DNA from 2 places in the Paraburkholderia sp. RL18-101-BIB-B genome. Region 2 is predicted to be linked to the other one. Evidence: riboswitches for the same ligand, from Rfam matches in the RefSeq annotation. Region 2 holds a riboswitch; the other holds the start of a gene.

Region 1 (8,354 bases), on a different contig from region 2:
ATTGCGGATTTCGGCGGCGCTCGGCCAGACCGGCTTGCGGCGCGCCGCGAACACGAACAGCCCTATGCCGGCGAACAGATTGCGCAGCCCCGAGAGCAGCAGCGGCGGAAACGAACCCAGCGCGACGTGCACGGCGAGATACGTCGAACCCCACACGAGATAGACGACGGCGAGCGCGAGCGCGATCTGCCCGTTGCGCGACTGCGGCAAGCGGATCGGGAAACCACGCGAAAAAAGATTGGGGAGTTGCAGCGACATGCGTTCAACCCGCCCATGCCGCTCGAGGTGCTGCGCCCCCGCTGAAGACCCTGCTGCGGGATGGCGGACACCGCATCGGCGATGCGGTCTGACGGGCGAGGCTGGCGGACATGTCGGTGGAACGGAAGGACGATAGATGGCCAATGGGGCCACAACGCCGCGGCGATCGGTAGAAATCGGGCCACGGCGAACACGCGCCGAATGGTCGGCGCGCATCGCATTATGCAGTAAGCGCCCACGGCGTCGCTTGAAAGAATCGTAACTTTTTGGCGTACTTGCAACAAAAAGCCGGGGACGTGCCCCGGCTTTTCTGTCGCGCAGGCCAACGGCGCGTCCGAGCTATGCAGCTCGCATTATCAGGACGGCTCAGTTGGCCATCGCGCCCGACGCTTCGTGCTTCATGCCCATCGCGTCGCCCTTTTTCATCTTGTCGTGCTTCATCGTGTTCTTCTTCATGCCGTCCTTCGACATGCTGTCTTTGGACATGGAATCTTTCGACATGGTGTCCTTCGACATCGCATCGTTGGACATGGCGCCGCTTGCCTGGGCGAATGCGGCGCCGCCACTGGTCAGGAGAGCGACGGCGAGTGCTGCGATTGCAAACTTTTTCATGAGATGACTCCGAGTGTTATGGATGAATCAGAACCGGCCAGAGCACTAGCCGGCGTATTTCCGAAGCTTCTGCCGCCTGGGGTCGCGCAGCCGTTTCAGCGGCGCCGACCCGCGCGCGTCAGGAGCCTCCGAACCAGTTGTAGCCCTGGTCGACCCAATAGCCGCCAGGGTACGTATTAGTGACGAACATCTCGACGATGTGCTTCGGATTCTTGTAGCCGAGCTTGGTCGGCATGCGCAGCTTCATCGGGAAGCCGTATTTCGCGGGCAGACGCTCACCGTCGTACGAAAACGTGAGCAGCGTCTGCGGATGCAGGGCGGTCGGCATGTCGATGCTTTCGTAGTAGTCGTCGGCGCATTTGAAGCCGACGTACTTCGCGCTGGTGTCCGCGCCGATGCGCCGCAGAAAGTCGCTGAACGGCGTGCCGCCCCAGCGGCCGATCGCGCTCCACCCTTCCACGCAAATATGCCGCGTGATCTGCTCGGCGTGCGGCAGCGCGTACAGCTCGGGCAAGGACCAGACACGCTGACCGGTCACGAGTCCGCTGATCTTCAGCCGGTAGTCGGCGCCGTTCACCTCGGGCACGTCGTCGATGCCGTAGAACGCGTTGAACGGAAACGGCCGCGTGATCTGCGCTTCGGTGTAGGTCGGCGCGAGTTGCTTCGGATCGAACAGTGCGGCCTGCGCGCGGTCATTCAGGCGTGAGACGGCGGTGAGAAACTTGTTGACCGAGTCGTCGTCGGTGAGCGAGCAGCCGGTCAGCATCGACAGGCCGCCGAGCGTCAAAAGCCGTTTGCCGAACAGGCGCCGCGACGGCATCGCGAGTTCGCGGCGGGCGTCGATCAGGATCGATTCGCGGTCGAGTTTCTGGCCCATGGAGCGAGTGGGGTTTCGAGCGGGTTTGTTCATGATTCGATATCCGTAACGTTTGCTTACGCGGATAGATGGCTCAGCGTCCGCGCAACATGGCGAGCAGCGAGCGCGGCACGAGCGCCACCATCACCAGATGCACGGCGATAAACGCGGCCATCAGCGACATCGCGCAGAAATGGACGATGCGCGCGTTGTCGTAGCCGCCCATCAGTTCACGCAGCAGCGGAAACTGCACCGACTTCCAGATCGCGAGACCCGAGAGCACCAGCACGATCAGATCGCAGACCACGAACAGGTAGGCGAATCTCTGCACGGCGTTATAGACGCGTAGGTCGGCGTGCGACAGCTTGCCGGTCAACGCGGCGATGAAATCGTGCAGCACGGCGCGCGGCGACACCGGCAGGAACTTGCGCACGAAGCGCCCGCTTGCGAGGTTCAACGCGAGATACAGCAAGCCGTTGAAGACCAGCAGCCACATCGCCGCGAAATGCCATTGCAGCGCGCCGCCGAGCCAGCCACCGAGCGTGATGTCGGTAGGAAAACGGAACGCGGGGAAGATCGGCGAGGCGTCGTAGATGCGCCAGCCCGAGAGCATCATTACGATGGCCGCGAGCGCGTTGAGCCAATGCGTGAGACGCACCCACAGCGGATGGATCGCACTGCTTTCCGGCTTGGCCGGTGGCGCGCTGTCGCGAAGAGCATGATGAGTTGCCATGAGAATCTCCTGTGTGCGCAGAGGCGGCGATCAAGGGCACGCGGCCAGTTCGGCCGCCTGCAGGACCTCGCCGGTCGCCGCGTTTTCGACGAAGGCGACCACACCGAACCGGTCGGCGGGCGCGTTGACGTTGGCATCCGCGGCGGTGTCCTGGATGCGGATATCGCGGCGGATCTGCGCGCTGCCCGCGACCAGCGGCACCGGGCCGATCCATTGCCGCACGACTCGTTCGTGATGCAAGGTGGCGCCGCTGTTTTCGCCGGCGCCCACTTGCGAGCTCAGCGAGTTTTCATAAACGGCGAGGTAGGCGTCCAGTTGACCCGCTGTGTCCGCTGCCTTGCTGGTGAATTGCGCCGCGACATTGAACGCGCCCGGCGCCTGCCCTTTGAGCTCCAGCGCGACATTCGCTTGCGCCGGCTCGGCGACGACCTTGCCGACGCGGCTCTGAAAACTGTCGCGTTGCGACCAGCTGCGCAATTCGCGTCCGGAGACAAAGATTTCCGGCGTGTAGATGGTGTGGCCGCCGGCAAGATCGGTGAGCGTTTGCTGACGTTCAGTAAAGCGATGTTGCGAGAAGCGGTCAGTCCAGCCGAGGCTGTTCCAATAGTCCACATGCAGCGCCAACGGCACCACGCTTTGCGCCGCGCCGCTGTTCTTCCATTGGCTCAGCCAGTTATCGGCGGGTGGGCAGCTGTTGCAGCCTTCGCTGCTGTACAGCTCGACCAGCGCCACGCGATGCGCCGGGCTATGCGCGCTGCAGATGGCGCCGGCCGCGGTCGCGAGGCCGCTGGCCGCGAGCATGGTCAGCGCGAGAGCGAGCGCGATGATTCGGGTGAAGCGCCGACAGTCTCGGCGGGGTGCGGCGGTTTGCATGACGTGCTCCGATCAGGATCTGCACGTTTGTCGAATCGCACGGCCGGTTATGACAGTCCGTTTCCAACTTTTTTCTTGAAACTCGACCGAGTCGAGGGACGCACGACCCCGTGCTAACATTGAGCTTTCGATCGCGCCCATTCAGATTGATGGCGGCGCCCTCTTCACTCTCTTTCGCTACCTGCCGGCTACCTCGATGCGCTTTCCGACTTCCCGTGCCTTCTCCCGCTTGCGCCCCCGTCGCGCAACCGGTTGCGCGCGCGCGGAACTCATGCCGCGTCGCGCCGGTGAGCCGTCCCGAACGCTCCCGCTCCACGCCGCCCGGCGCCCGATCTAACGCTGCTCGCTCCATTGCCTGGGCCGCGTTGTCGGGCTCCGGGCCGATCTCATCCGCACGCTGTCCCCTCAAATGCAGATCGAATTGGAGTACCCCTCGTGAAAAAGACCAAAACCTGTTACCTCACCGAACTCGACGTCGCCCGTCTCGAGAAACACGCCGCCGCGCCCGGCGCGGACACGCGTTTGCAAGACATGCTCGACGACGTGCTGGAACGCGCCGTGATCGTCGAGTCGCGCGAGATACCGGCCAACGTCGTCACGATGAATTCGCAAGCCACGCTGGTCGACGAAACCAGCGGCGAGCACATGACCTGGACCGTGGTTTATCCGCCCAATGCGGACTTCTCGCACGGCCGCCTGAATGTGTTCTCGCCCGCCGGCCTCGCCTTGCTCGGCGCCAAACGCGGCGAGCGCATCCGCTTCACGCCGCCAAGCGGCACAGAGAAAGTGCTGAAGCTGGAAAAGATCCTGTTTCAACCCGAAGCCGCCGACGATTTCACGCTGTAAGCAACGCTCGCGCGCAACGCAAAATTTTTGCCGCAATAGCTCCGGCTGCCCCGTCAATTCAAGAAAAGTGCGTGGCGGCCCGCTGTTATATCCATCATCCGACTTTTCAAGATGGGTTGCCAAGCAGCGGGCGGCCGGTGTATCGTGTGCGCTGCTAACGCGGGGGTCCTGCGTCGCACGGAGGTTGGAGGTCCGTGCTGCGTGGGTGAGAAATACCCTTTGAACCTGATCTGGATAATGCCAGCGCAGGGAAGCGTACGGATTTCGCACCCTAGCTCTATCGCCTCATCTCTCGCGAATTCCGACTACTTCCGTCTCGTCTCCTGCTTAGCGGCCCCACATAGCTTTGCATAGGAGATACAGATGAACGCCAATCCGAAGTTCCTTTCCGCCGACGCCCACGTCGATGAAGCCGCTGTCGCGCCGCTGCCGAATTCCCGCAAGGTCTACGTGACTGGCTCGCGCGCCGATATCCGCGTGCCGATGCGCGAGATCTCGCAAGCCGACACGCCCGACAGCTTCGGCGGCGAAAAGAATCCGCCCGTCTATGTCTACGATACGTCGGGCCCCTACTCGGATCCGGAAGCCAAAATCGACATTCGGGCCGGTCTGCCCGCACTGCGCCAGGCCTGGATCGAAGAACGCGGCGACACCGAAGCGCTGACGGGTCTGTCGAGCGACTTCAGCCGCGAACGCGCCGCCGACACGGCCACCGCCGATCTGCGCTTCCAAGGCCTGCACCGTACGCCGCGCCGCGCGATCGCCGGCAAGAACGTCTCGCAGATGCACTACGCGCGTCAAGGCGTCATCACGCCGGAAATGGAATACATCGCGATTCGCGAGAACCAGCGCCGCGCCGAGTATCTGGAGAGCCTCAAGACGAGCGGCCCGAACGGCGAAAAGCTCGCGGCGATGATGGGCCGCCAACATCCGGGCCAGGCATTCGGCGCAAGCGCGTTCGGTCCGAACGGCCTCACGGCGATCACGCCGGAGTTCGTGCGCGAGGAAGTGGCGCGCGGCCGCGCGATCATCCCGAACAACATCAATCACCCGGAAAGCGAGCCGATGATCATCGGCCGCAACTTCCTCGTGAAGGTGAATGCCAACATCGGCAACTCGGCGGTGACGTCCTCGATCGGCGAGGAAGTCGACAAGATGACATGGGCGATCCGCTGGGGCGGCGACACAGTGATGGATCTGTCGACCGGCAAGCACATCCACGAAACGCGCGAGTGGATCATCCGCAATTCGCCGGTGCCGATCGGCACGGTGCCGATCTATCAGGCGCTCGAAAAGGTCAACGGCAAGGCCGAAGACCTGACGTGGGAAATCTTCCGCGACACGCTGATCGAACAGGCCGAGCAAGGCGTCGATTACTTCACGATTCACGCGGGCGTGCGTCTGCAATACGTGCCGCTCACGGCCAAGCGCATGACGGGCATCGTCTCGCGCGGCGGCTCGATCATGGCGAAGTGGTGCCTCGCTCACCACAAGGAAAGCTTCCTGTACGAGCATTTCGAAGACATCTGCGAAATCATGAAGGCCTATGACGTGGCCTTCTCGCTCGGCGACGGCCTGCGTCCCGGCTCGATCTACGACGCCAACGACGAAGCGCAGCTCGGCGAATTGAAGACGCTCGGCGAACTCACGCAGATCGCTTGGAAGCACGATGTGCAGACCATGATCGAAGGCCCCGGCCACGTGCCGATGCAGCTCATCAAGGAGAACATGGACCTGCAGCTGGAATGGTGCGACGAAGCGCCGTTCTACACGCTCGGACCGTTGACGACCGACATCGCGCCGGGCTACGACCACATCACGTCGGGCATCGGCGCGGCGATGATCGGCTGGTTCGGCACGGCCATGCTCTGTTACGTCACGCCGAAGGAACACCTTGGGCTGCCGAACAAGGACGACGTCAAGACCGGCATCATCACCTACAAGCTCGCCGCGCACGCCGCCGATCTGGCGAAGGGCCATCCGGGCGCGCAGGTGCGTGACAACGCGCTCTCCAAGGCGCGCTTCGAATTCCGTTGGGAAGACCAGTTCAACCTCGGTCTCGACCCGGACAAGGCGCGCGAATTCCACGACGAAACGCTGCCGAAGGACTCAGCCAAGGTCGCGCATTTCTGCTCGATGTGCGGCCCGCACTTCTGCTCGATGAAGATCACCCAGGACGTGCGCGAGTTCGCCGCGCAACAAGGCGTCACCGACGACGAAGCGCTGAAGAAAGGCATGGAAGTGAAGTCGATCGAGTTCATGAAGAAAGGCGCTGAGATTTATCAGCGGCAGTAAGGTTCGGGGCGCGGATCGAGCGTCGTTGTTACGCCACTCGATCCGCCAGACCACTGCGTCGCAGCATCGAAGTCCGCCACTGGCGGGCTTTTGCGTTTATGTCGTCCGGGCACGCCGCGTGCTGGACGACGGGAAACATTTGATTACGAAACCGTCGGTTCGCTGACAAGCGCATACATCCGGATACGGGAGGCGGCGATAACATCAAATGCAAGGACGGGTGTACTTCCAACCATAACTACTGGAGTCGACATCATGAAATCGATACGTCAAATCGGTACGTTTGCGGCCATCGTGGCAGTCGTGGTGAGCCTTTCCGCATGCGAAGGCATGAGCCGTCAGGGGCGCGATACGGCAATCGGCGCGGGCTTGGGTGGCGCGGCAGGCGCGGCGATCGGCGGCAATGCGCTGTCGACGATTGGTGGCGCGGCGGCGGGCGGGGTCATCGGACACGAGGTGGGCAAGTAAGGGGTACGGCGGGTCATCGCGCTATGTTTATGTATGAGGCAAGCGTGAGTTGTGCGACGCCCGGCGCACGAATTGCTCGCGCAGCCGCTCTCGGATAACACTAGTGACGCGCCCTCGCTTCGGATCGCGAAGCGCGCTGCAACGAGGTGAAATAAGCCGTTACGGTTTTGCAATCCTCTGGGCGCGGCGACGGCGTAAGCTGGTGCCGTGACGCCCCTAATGGCGGCGTTCGATTCAACCAGGAGCGCGTCATGAAGTCCCGCCTCATCAATACGGTGTGCGCGATCGGCCAGCGGTTGCCGCTGCGCTTTTCCAGGTCTCTCCCGCGTCTTTCGCAAACAGGCATGGCGCTGGGTGGCGCGGTCTGTGTACTCACCTTGTCCGGTTGCTATTACCCGTACGGTTACTATCCGGGCGGAGCTTATCCATACTACGCCACGGTGCCCGCAGCCGGTACCCAGCAGGCGGTGCCGGTCGGGCAAGACGATTCTTCCGGCGCGCAACAACTGCAACAACAGCAGCAGCAACAACAGGCGCAGACGGGCCAGCAAGGCCCGCCTCCGACCTACGCGGTCGCCGCCCCGCCCGTTTATGTGGCGCCGCCTTATCCCGCCTACTACCCGCCGCCGGTCTATCCCGCTTATTACGGCTATCCGGGCTGGTATGGACCATCGGTCTCGATCGGCTTCGGCTTCGGTGGCTACTGTTGCGGCCACGGTGGATGGGGCGGTCACGGCCATTGGCATTGACGCCCGCCGGCGCAGTCCAGGTTCCTGATCTTCACTCGATGCGCTCGCACGGCGGATTCCGGCCGTGCGGTGCCTGCACGGCATCGCGCAGTGCGTGCCGCGCCGCCCAACCCGCGCAAGACGCGCTCCCAGCGCCCATCCGCATCGCCCGTAGTTTCCCTTCTTGACGCGGCCCGACTGGGTTCTATGCTTGGTAGGCCGCACGCAGTACCTGTTTAAATAAGCGATCCCGGCCGCTTCCACGTGCCGCGGACGCCCATCCGTCATGCCAGATCGACGCGTCCCGTAGTGCGTAGTGCCGCGTCGAGTCCGAACAACAACGAAGGAGACGTGATGTTTCACCAACTACTCACTCCGGTCGGCAATTCGCTATTGCCATCGTTTCTAGTCGCGGCGTTACCGATCATCGTCGTGCTGCTTCTGCTTGGCTGGGCGCGCCGGCCGGCATGGCAGGCGTCGCTTGCGGGGTTGATCGTCGGCCTGATCGTGGCGATCCTTGTCTGGCAGTTTCCAGTGGGACTCGCGGTCGATTCGGTGGTCGCCGGCGCGGTGTTCGCCTGCTGGCCGGTCATGTGGATCGTGTTCACCGCGATCCTGCTTTACAACATCTCGCAGCGCTCGGGCCGCTTCGCGGCCTTTCGCATGTGGATGATCGACAACCTGC
Region 2 (8,354 bases):
AACTGCCGGAAATCGGCCGCGTCGACGATGTGCTTGAGCGCGGGGCAAACGTCGGCCGGCTCGTTGGCCAGATTTGCCTGAGTCGCCTGGGCTGCGTGCGCGGCGCTCGTGACGAGCAGCGCGGCGCCGAGAGCCAGCGCGAGACGCTGGGTCAAAGGATGGGAGCGGCGATCGAATGACATGGGCGGAGAATCCAGTAGCGATGAATGACGTGGGGCAGGACGTGGTACGGCCCGCACGACTATCGTCGCCGCTGGGGGGCATTTCCAAAGCGCGGAACAGCTTGCCCGCTTCGCAAATGCTTTCGAACTCTTCTCGCGTGTTTCGGGATGTTGCGGGGTATTGCCTGGGATCGCGAAGGGATGCGGCGGCGGCCGCTGCGATCTGGCGTGGCTGGGTGAAGCGGTCAGGCGGTGCGGCGTGAGCGAGCGTTGCGGCTGAGTGGCCGCGCGTGTGGCTCCTACGGTCGGCGTGGCGCGGTTCGCCCGTCACTCACCCGAGCGTGAGACCACCGTCTACATGAATCACCTGGCCGGTGATATGACGCGCTTCGTCAGAGAGCAGGAACGCGATCAACGCGGCGACATCCGCCGGTTCGGCGACATGCCCGAGCGGCGTCGCTTCGGCAGCCCGAGTCCACACCGATGCATTATCGGCACTCGGCCCGCGATCTTTACGGGTATAGCCGGGCGCCACGCAATTGACCGTCACGCCGTGCGGTGCCAGTTCGGCGGCTGCGGTTTTCGCCAGCGACTCGAGCGCTGCTTTCGCGGCGGCGGTCGCGGCAAACGGCGCGTCCGCGCGATAGCGGTGCGCAACGAACGAACTGAGTGCGATCACGCGGCCGCGCTTCGAGGTTTCCAGTGCGGGTGTCGCGCGTTTGACGAGCGCCGCGAAGGCGGCGGGCATCGCCGCAAAGGCTGCGCCGAGCGCGTCGGGATCGAGCGCATTCAGCGTTTGGCGCTGCGCGTGTCCCGCGTTGGCGACGAGTTGATCGAGTGCGCCGAAGCTCGCCAGCGTTTGGTGGACCACATGTTCCGCGGCCCCGCGTTCGGCGAGGTCGCCGAACACCGTCGCGCAGCGCGCGCCGTTCGCGCTGCAATCGACGGCGACTTGCGCGAGCCGTTCACGCGCGTCATGATCGGCGCCGCGTGCGTGCAACATCAAGGCCGAGCGTGGCGCGGCGATGCGCCGGGCGAGAGCGGCGCCGATGCCGGAGCCCGCGCCGGTGATCAGCACGACGCGTTCGAATCCGGCGCTGCCGGCGTCGTTCAGGTCACTCACGCGGCTCATGGTGGTCATGCCGCGACCGCTTCGCCCGAGCGCTCGACTTCGAGCGTCTCGTCATGGAATGCAGCCAGCGACTCGCGATGCGCAACGCTGACAATCGCCGCCTTCGGCAGCCGCTCCGTGAACAGGCGATACAGACGCGCTTCGTTTTCCGCGTCGAGCGCGCTGGTCGCTTCGTCGAGGAACAGATAGTCCGGCTTGTGCAGCAGCACGCGCGCGGCGGCGAGGCGCTGTTGCTCGCCCGGCGAGAGAATGCGGGTCCAGTGTCCCGACTCCTGCAGACGGTCCGCGTATTCCGACAGATGGCACACGACGAGCGCCTCGCGGCATTCGTCGTCCGTGTAGGTGTCGACGGCGGACGGATAGGCGAGCGCCGCTTTGAGCGTGCCGATCGGCATGTAGCTCACCTGCGGGATGAACATCATGCGCGCGTTGACCGGGGCGTCGATCGAGCCGTCGCCGAACGGCCACAAGCCGGCGAGGGCGCGCATCAGCGTGCTCTTGCCCGAGCCCGACGGGCCGCGCACCAGCCAGCGCGAGCCCGGCTGAATCGCGACATCGCGAATGCGCGACAACGGGTTGCCGTTGGGCAGGGCGAGCTTGAGGCCGTCGGTGGAGAGCTTGTCCTCGTCGACGAAATGCAGATTGATGCCGCCATGCGCGGTAGCCGGCGAGACCGATTCCTTCAGACGCGGCGCGTGCACGACGCGCTTGAATTCACGCAACCGGTTCACCGTGGCGCGCCATTCGACCAACGTGCCGTAACTGTTGATGAACCACGAGAACGAATCGCTGACGGTGCCGAATGCGCTGGAGATCTGCATCAGCACGCCGAACGTGAAGGCGCCGGCGAAGTAGCGCGGCGCGGCGACCACCAGCGGGAAGATGATCGCGATCTGGCCATAGAAGCTCAGCACGAACGTGAGCCGCTTGGTGTACTTCATCACCTGCCACCAGTTGTCGCGGATGCGGCCGAACAGCGAGTGCGCGTTCGTCTTCTCGGTGTCCATGCCGTTGTAGAAGGCGATCTGTTCGGCGTTTTCACGCAGACGGATCAGGCCGAAACGGAAATCCGCCTCGACTTTCTGCGCCTGGTAGTTGATCGGCACGAGCGGATGGCCGACCTTCTGGATGATCAGCGAACCGACCACGGCGTAAAGCGCCGCGGCCCACACCATGTAGCCGGGAATCTCGATCGGCATGCCGCCGAGCGAAATGGTCAGAGCGCCGGCGAGTGACCACAGGATCGTGATGAACGACACCAGCGTGACGACGGTGGACAGCAGGTCGAGCGTCAGCGAGAGCGTGCTGGTGGCGAATGACTGCAGGTCGTCGCTGATCCGCTGGTCCGGGTTGTCGGCGAGGCGGTCGCGTTCGATCCGGTAGAACGCGCTGTCCTTCAGCCACTCGTTCAGATAGCGCGTGGTCAGCCACTGGCGCCAGCGGAAGCCGAGCATCTGGCGCAGGTAGCGGCCGTACACCGCAAGTATGATGAAACCGAACGCGAGCCCCGAGAACACCATCAGCAGATGCGGGAAGTCGTGCACGTTCTTGGTTTGCAGCGCGTTGTAGAAGTCGGCGCTCCAGCGGTTCAGGCGCACGTTGATCCACACCACGAGCAGATTCATCACGATGATCGCGATGAGCAGGCCCCATGCCGTTTTTCGTTCTTCGGAAACCCAGTAGGGTTTGATCAGGCTCCAGGCGGAGACTTTTTCGTCCGGCGGCAGCACGGGGGTGGCAGAGGTATTCGGTGTCATGAGCATCCTGAAGTAGTGCTGGCCCATTCGGGGCTGACCCATCGGGGCAGGCCCGTCTGCGGGCTGCCCTGCGGCGGGTTTGCGGTACATGCCCGGGCGTCGTGCTCGACGAACGCACGCCTGGGTGAGCGTCAGATTCTGGCGTGAAGCCCTTAAGCGAAAATTAATTTGCGCCGCGAGGCCCCGCGCCGGTGCCGCTGCGAACATGGCGGGACGGCGTGCCGCCCGCGCCGCGTTCGTGCGGCATCCTGTGCTGGCATTGTGCCAGAGCGCCGCCTTCGGCCGTATTGATAACGTGAAAGATGGTGCCGGATCAAATCGCGCGCGAGGCGGCCAGCCGCTGGTTTGCGGGCGCCGCGCCTTTTATGGTCTAATGACCTTCGACGAAACAGGGGTGCTTCGCGCACAGGCGGCATGGTTTTCATGGCGCAGCGGCGAGGCTGAGAGACACCCTTTGCACCCGATCCGGGTAATACCGGCGCGGGAAGTTTCCGGAAGCAGCCAGTCTTCCATTCCCCGCCGGGCAGCGTCCGTCATTGGAACGCGCATTGCCCGGCCGGCCTCACCCGCCGGTTTCGTCCTGGGTACGTGCGTTTTTTTGCCGTACGGAAAGGACTCGATGACCGCCTATTCTTCAGATATGTGTTTTGCTCTTCGTCACGCCGCCGTCGGCGCGCCGCGCTTCAGCTTTGCTTGCCGTCCTGAAACGGAGTGTGCGCGATGACGCGTTCTGCGCAACCCGATTTCGCGGTGCTTGGCGGCGGCCTGTGCGGGCGGCTGGTGGCGTGGCGTCTCGCCGGGCAGGGGCATCGCGTGGCGCTCTATGAGCGCGGCGACGCCGCTGGTACGCAATCGGCCGCGTGGGTCGCCGCGGCCATGCTGGCGCCGCTCGCGGAAGCCGCCAGCGCCGAGTTGCTGATCACGCGCCTAGGCGCGAGTTCGCTCGAAACCTGGCCGCAAGTGCTGGCCGAACTTCCTGAGCCGGTGTTCTTTCAACGCAATGGCACGCTGGTCGTCTGGCATCACGCCGACCGTACCGAAGCACCGCTGTTCGAGCGCCGGGTGCGCTCGAATGCCCCGGCTGAGTTGCTGGACGGCGGCTTCGTCACGCTCGCGGGCGCGCAGCTCGGCGCCGCCGAGCCTGCTTTGGCGGGACGCTTCAATCAGGGCTGGCTGTTGCCGCGTGAAGGGCAACTGGATAACCGTCAGGTGCTGAGCGCACTGGCCGCGGGCCTCGCGCAACGTGGTGTCGACACGCACTGGAATACGCCCGTCGACGATCGCGCGCTGCCTCCCGCCCGCATCACGATCGACTGCCGCGGCCTCGGCGCGAAGCCCGTGCTGCCCACGCTGCGCGGCATTCGCGGCGAAGTGGCGCGCGTGCATGCGCCCGGTATCAAACTGACGCGGCCGGTGCGGCTGCTGCATCCACGCTACCCGCTCTACATCGCGCCGAAGCAGGACGACCTCTACGTGATCGGCGCGACCGAAGTGGAAGGCGAGGACATGTCGCCGGTCAGCGTGCGTTCCGCGCTCGAACTGTTGAGCGCGGCGTTTTCCGTGCATCCCGGCTTCGGCGAGGCACGCATTCTCGAACTGAATTCGCAGTGCCGCCCAACTTTGCCGGACCACCGTCCGGCCTTGCTGTGGGACGGTGCGCAGACACTGCGCGTGAACGGCCTGTACCGGCACGGCTACATGATCGTGCCCGAAGTCGCCGACGAAGCCGTGCGCTTCGCCGCGGCGCTGCTCGACGGCCGCATCGGCGACGCCGATGCCTTCGCCGACTGGCAGCGCGATGCGCGCTGGAGCGAGCTTTTTCAACTGGACTCCGCGCGGGAGCCGGCATGAGCGTTGCGCGACTGGTCTTTACCCAAACGAGCGCTCCACGCCACGCCGCTTTCGCCATCGACTGAAACGTATTCGAACGCCATGGACATTCATATCAATCAGAAGCCGTTGTCGCTGCCCGAAGGCGCGACTGTCGCCGACGCGCTCACCGCGTTCGGCGCGCGTCCGCCGTTCGCGGTCGCGCTGAACGGCGACTTCGTGGCGCGCACCCAGCATGCGGCGCGCGCGCTGCGCACGGGCGACAAGCTCGATGTCGTGCAACCCGTGGCCGGCGGCTGAGCGCCCGCCACGCATTGCCGGAACGCCGATTGCCGGAGACAAACAGGATTATGCAAATGACTTCCCCCCAAACCGCCGATGCGCTCACGCTCTACGGCCAGACCTTCGCGAGCCGCGTGCTGCTCGGCACTTCGCGCTATCCGTCGCTGCAATCGCTGTCCGATTCGATCGACGCGGCGCGGCCCGGCATGGTGACCGTCGCGTTGCGCCGGCAGATGAACGAAGGCGGCGCCGAAGCCGGCTTCTTCGACCTGCTCAAGCGCCACGGCGTGCCGCTCCTGCCGAACACGGCCGGCTGCCTGACGGTCGGCGAGGCGGTGACGACCGCGCACATGGCGCGCGAAATTTTCGAGACCGAGTGGATCAAGCTCGAACTGATCGGCGACGACTACACGCTGCAGCCCGACCCGGTCGGCCTGATCGAAGCGGCCGCGCAACTGGTCAAGGACGGCTTCAAGGTGCTGCCGTATTGCACCGAAGACCTGGTGATCGGCCGTCGTCTGCTGGACGCCGGTTGTGAGGCGCTGATGCCGTGGGGCGCGCCGATCGGCACCGGCAAGGGCGTGATCAATCCGTACGGCCTGCGCGTATTGCGCGAACGGCTGCCGGACGTGCCGCTGATCGTCGACGCTGGCCTCGGCGTACCGTCGCATGCGGCGCAGGTCATGGAATGGGGTTTCGACGGCGTGTTGCTGAACACGGCGGTTTCGCAGGCGACGCATCCCGACGCGATGGCGCGCGCCTTCGCGCTGGGCGTCGAAGCGGGCCGCCAGGCTTTTCTGGCGGGGCCGATGGCCGAGCGCGAAAGCGCGCACGCGAGCACGCCGGTGGTCGGCATGCCGTTCTGGCATCAAGACGGGAGCGCCGCATGACACAGACGTTGACATTGAAAGACCGCGACCTGTTCTGGCCGCCCGCCGACGAACTCACCGAAGCCACCGAGCGCATCCGCGCCCGGCTGGGCGACTGGCCGCCGACGCATGCGCCGTGGCGCATCTGCCTGACCGCGCCGGACGAACCGAACGGCGGCGATCTGATCGTCATCGCCGACGCGCAGCAGCATGGCGAGCAGGTGGCGCGCTGGCTGGTGCGGGGCGCCGGCGTGATCGAAGCCGCTGAAGACAAAGCGACGCTGCATCTTGGCGGCGAAAAATACCGCCTCGAAGGCCATCTGGCGGAAGACTGGATTGCCGCGCTGGCGGCTTTCCTCGACTGCGGCTTCGACCCGCATGACGCGCTGGTGCTCGCGCTGGCCTGGCGCGACGGCGATGAAACCCGCGCCGACGACGCCTTTCCCGCCGATCTCAGCCATTTCCCGCGTCTCGCCGGCTTGCCCGACGCGCCGGCCCAGGCGTTCGCGCGCTGCCCGGACCGGCTCGGCCTTTATCCGGTGCTGCCGACGGCGGAATGGGTCGAACGCGTGGTGGGCTTCGGCGTGAAGACCGTGCAGTTGCGCCGCAAATCGGCCGAACCCGCCGATGAACTGAAGCGCGAAATCGCCCGCTGCGTGACCGTCGGCCGCCAGCACGACGCCCAGGTGTTCATCAACGACCATTGGCTGGCCGCGCTCGAAGCCGGCGCGTACGGCGTCCATCTCGGTCAGGAAGACGTGCATACGGCTGACCTCGCCGCGCTCGCGGCGGGAGGCATTCGGCTCGGGCTGTCGACCCACGGTTTCTACGAGATTCTGAAAGCGCTGCATTTCCGGCCGAGCTACATTGCACTGGGCGCGGTGTTTCCGACCACCACCAAGGTCATGCCGACCGCGCCGCAGGGCCTCAAGCGTCTAGCCCGCTACGTGCGGCTGCTCGACGGCGTGGTGCCGCTGGTGGCGATCGGCGGGATCGATCTGCAGGTGCTGCCCGACGTGCTGGCGACGGGCGTCGGTTGCGCGGCTGTGGTGCGGGCAGTAACGGAAGCAGCGGATCCTGCCGCCGCCGTTTATGCACTGCAACAAGCGTTTGCGCAATAATCGTCACGTTTAGTCAAGGGACGGGGCAGCCTCAGGGCAACTTTTGCACGATGGCCCTATAATTCGCCTTCCGTGTAAAAGGACTGTCCGTTTCGTGTCTTCCTCTCCCGAGACCTTACTCGAGCTGCGCGACGTCGACTTCGGTTATGGCGACCGGCTCGTCCTGTCGAACCTGAATCTGCGCTTCAAGCGCGGCCAGGTAGTCGCGGTCATGGGCGGGTCGGGCTGCGGCAAGACCACGGTGCTGCGCCTGATCGGCGGCCTGGTGCGCGCGCAGCGCGGCCAGATCCTGTTCCAGGGCCAGGACGTCGGCCGGCAAACGCGCGACGGCCTGTACGCGATGCGCCGCAAGATGGGCATGCTGTTCCAGTTTGGCGCTCTGTTCACCGACATGTCCGTGTTCGAAAACGTCGCCTTCGCGCTGCGTGAGCACACCGACCTCCCCGAAGAACTGATCCGCGACCTCGTGCTGATGAAGCTCAACGCGGTCGGTCTGCGGGGCGCGCGCGACCTGGCGCCGTCGGAGATTTCGGGCGGCATGGCGCGGCGTGTCGCGCTGGCCCGCGCCATCGCGCTCGATCCCGAACTGATGATGTACGACGAGCCGTTCGCCGGCCTCGATCCGATCTCACTCGGCATCACCGCGAACCTGATTCGCGCGCTCAATCAGGCGCTCGGCGCCACCTCGATTCTCGTCACGCACGACGTGCCGGAATCGTTCGCGATCGCCGATTACGTCTACTTCCTCGCCAACGGCGGGGTTCACGCCGAAGGCACGCCCGCCGAACTGCGCGCGTCGACCGATGCCACCGTGCGTCAGTTCATCGACGGCGCGCCGGACGGCCCCTTCAAATTTCACTATCCCAGCAAGACGCCGCTCGCGGCGGACTTCGGCATCGGCGGAGGTCAGTCATGATCAGTGCGATCGGCCGCTCGGTGATCGACGGGCTGGGCACGGCCGGCTACGCCACGCGGTTTTTCTTCCGGCTGCTGCTCGAATTTTTCCCGTTGTTGCGCCGTCCGCGTCTTGTCACGAAGCAGATCCACTTCGTAGGTAACTATTCGCTGGTGATCATTGCCGTGTCGGGCCTGTTCGTCGGCTTCGTGCTCGGCCTGCAGGGCTATTACACGCTGAACCGGTACGGCTCCGAGCAGGCGCTCGGCCTGCTGGTCGCGCTGTCGCTCGTGCGCGAACTCGGTCC

The links. Region 2 has a riboswitch for thiamine pyrophosphate ahead of P0D73_RS23665 (FAD-dependent oxidoreductase). Riboswitches for the same ligand answer to the same signal wherever they lie in the genome.
Region 1: linked by a shared signal. The riboswitch ahead of thiC (phosphomethylpyrimidine synthase ThiC) and the one ahead of P0D73_RS23665 (FAD-dependent oxidoreductase) in region 2 are both predicted to bind thiamine pyrophosphate.

What each region holds. Positions count from the first base shown of each region.
Region 1 covers NZ_JARESV010000007.1:244,546-252,899, forward strand. The annotation lists gene P0D73_RS14280 (EamA family transporter) at 1-258, opposite strand, end outside; gene P0D73_RS14285 (pentapeptide MXKDX repeat protein) at 625-870, opposite strand; gene P0D73_RS14290 (molybdopterin-dependent oxidoreductase) at 989-1,780, opposite strand; gene P0D73_RS14295 (cytochrome b/b6 domain-containing protein) at 1,821-2,459, opposite strand; gene P0D73_RS14300 (DUF1223 domain-containing protein) at 2,490-3,332, opposite strand; gene P0D73_RS14305 (GreA/GreB family elongation factor) at 3,768-4,178, shown strand; TPP riboswitch at 4,330-4,448, shown strand; gene thiC (phosphomethylpyrimidine synthase ThiC) at 4,542-6,473, shown strand; gene P0D73_RS14315 (YMGG-like glycine zipper-containing protein) at 6,729-6,941, shown strand; gene P0D73_RS14320 (hypothetical protein) at 7,193-7,690, shown strand; gene P0D73_RS14325 (L-lactate permease) at 8,024-8,354, shown strand, end outside.
Region 2 covers NZ_JARESV010000017.1:80,373-88,726, reverse strand. The annotation lists gene P0D73_RS23680 (hypothetical protein) at 1-182, opposite strand, end outside; gene P0D73_RS23675 (SDR family NAD(P)-dependent oxidoreductase) at 493-1,302, opposite strand; gene P0D73_RS23670 (ABC transporter ATP-binding protein/permease) at 1,299-3,050, opposite strand; TPP riboswitch at 3,431-3,554, shown strand; gene P0D73_RS23665 (FAD-dependent oxidoreductase) at 3,771-4,901, shown strand; gene thiS (sulfur carrier protein ThiS) at 4,983-5,180, shown strand; gene P0D73_RS23655 (thiazole synthase) at 5,237-6,052, shown strand; gene thiE (thiamine phosphate synthase) at 6,049-7,152, shown strand; gene P0D73_RS23645 (ABC transporter ATP-binding protein) at 7,247-8,068, shown strand; gene mlaE (lipid asymmetry maintenance ABC transporter permease subunit MlaE) at 8,065-8,354, shown strand, end outside.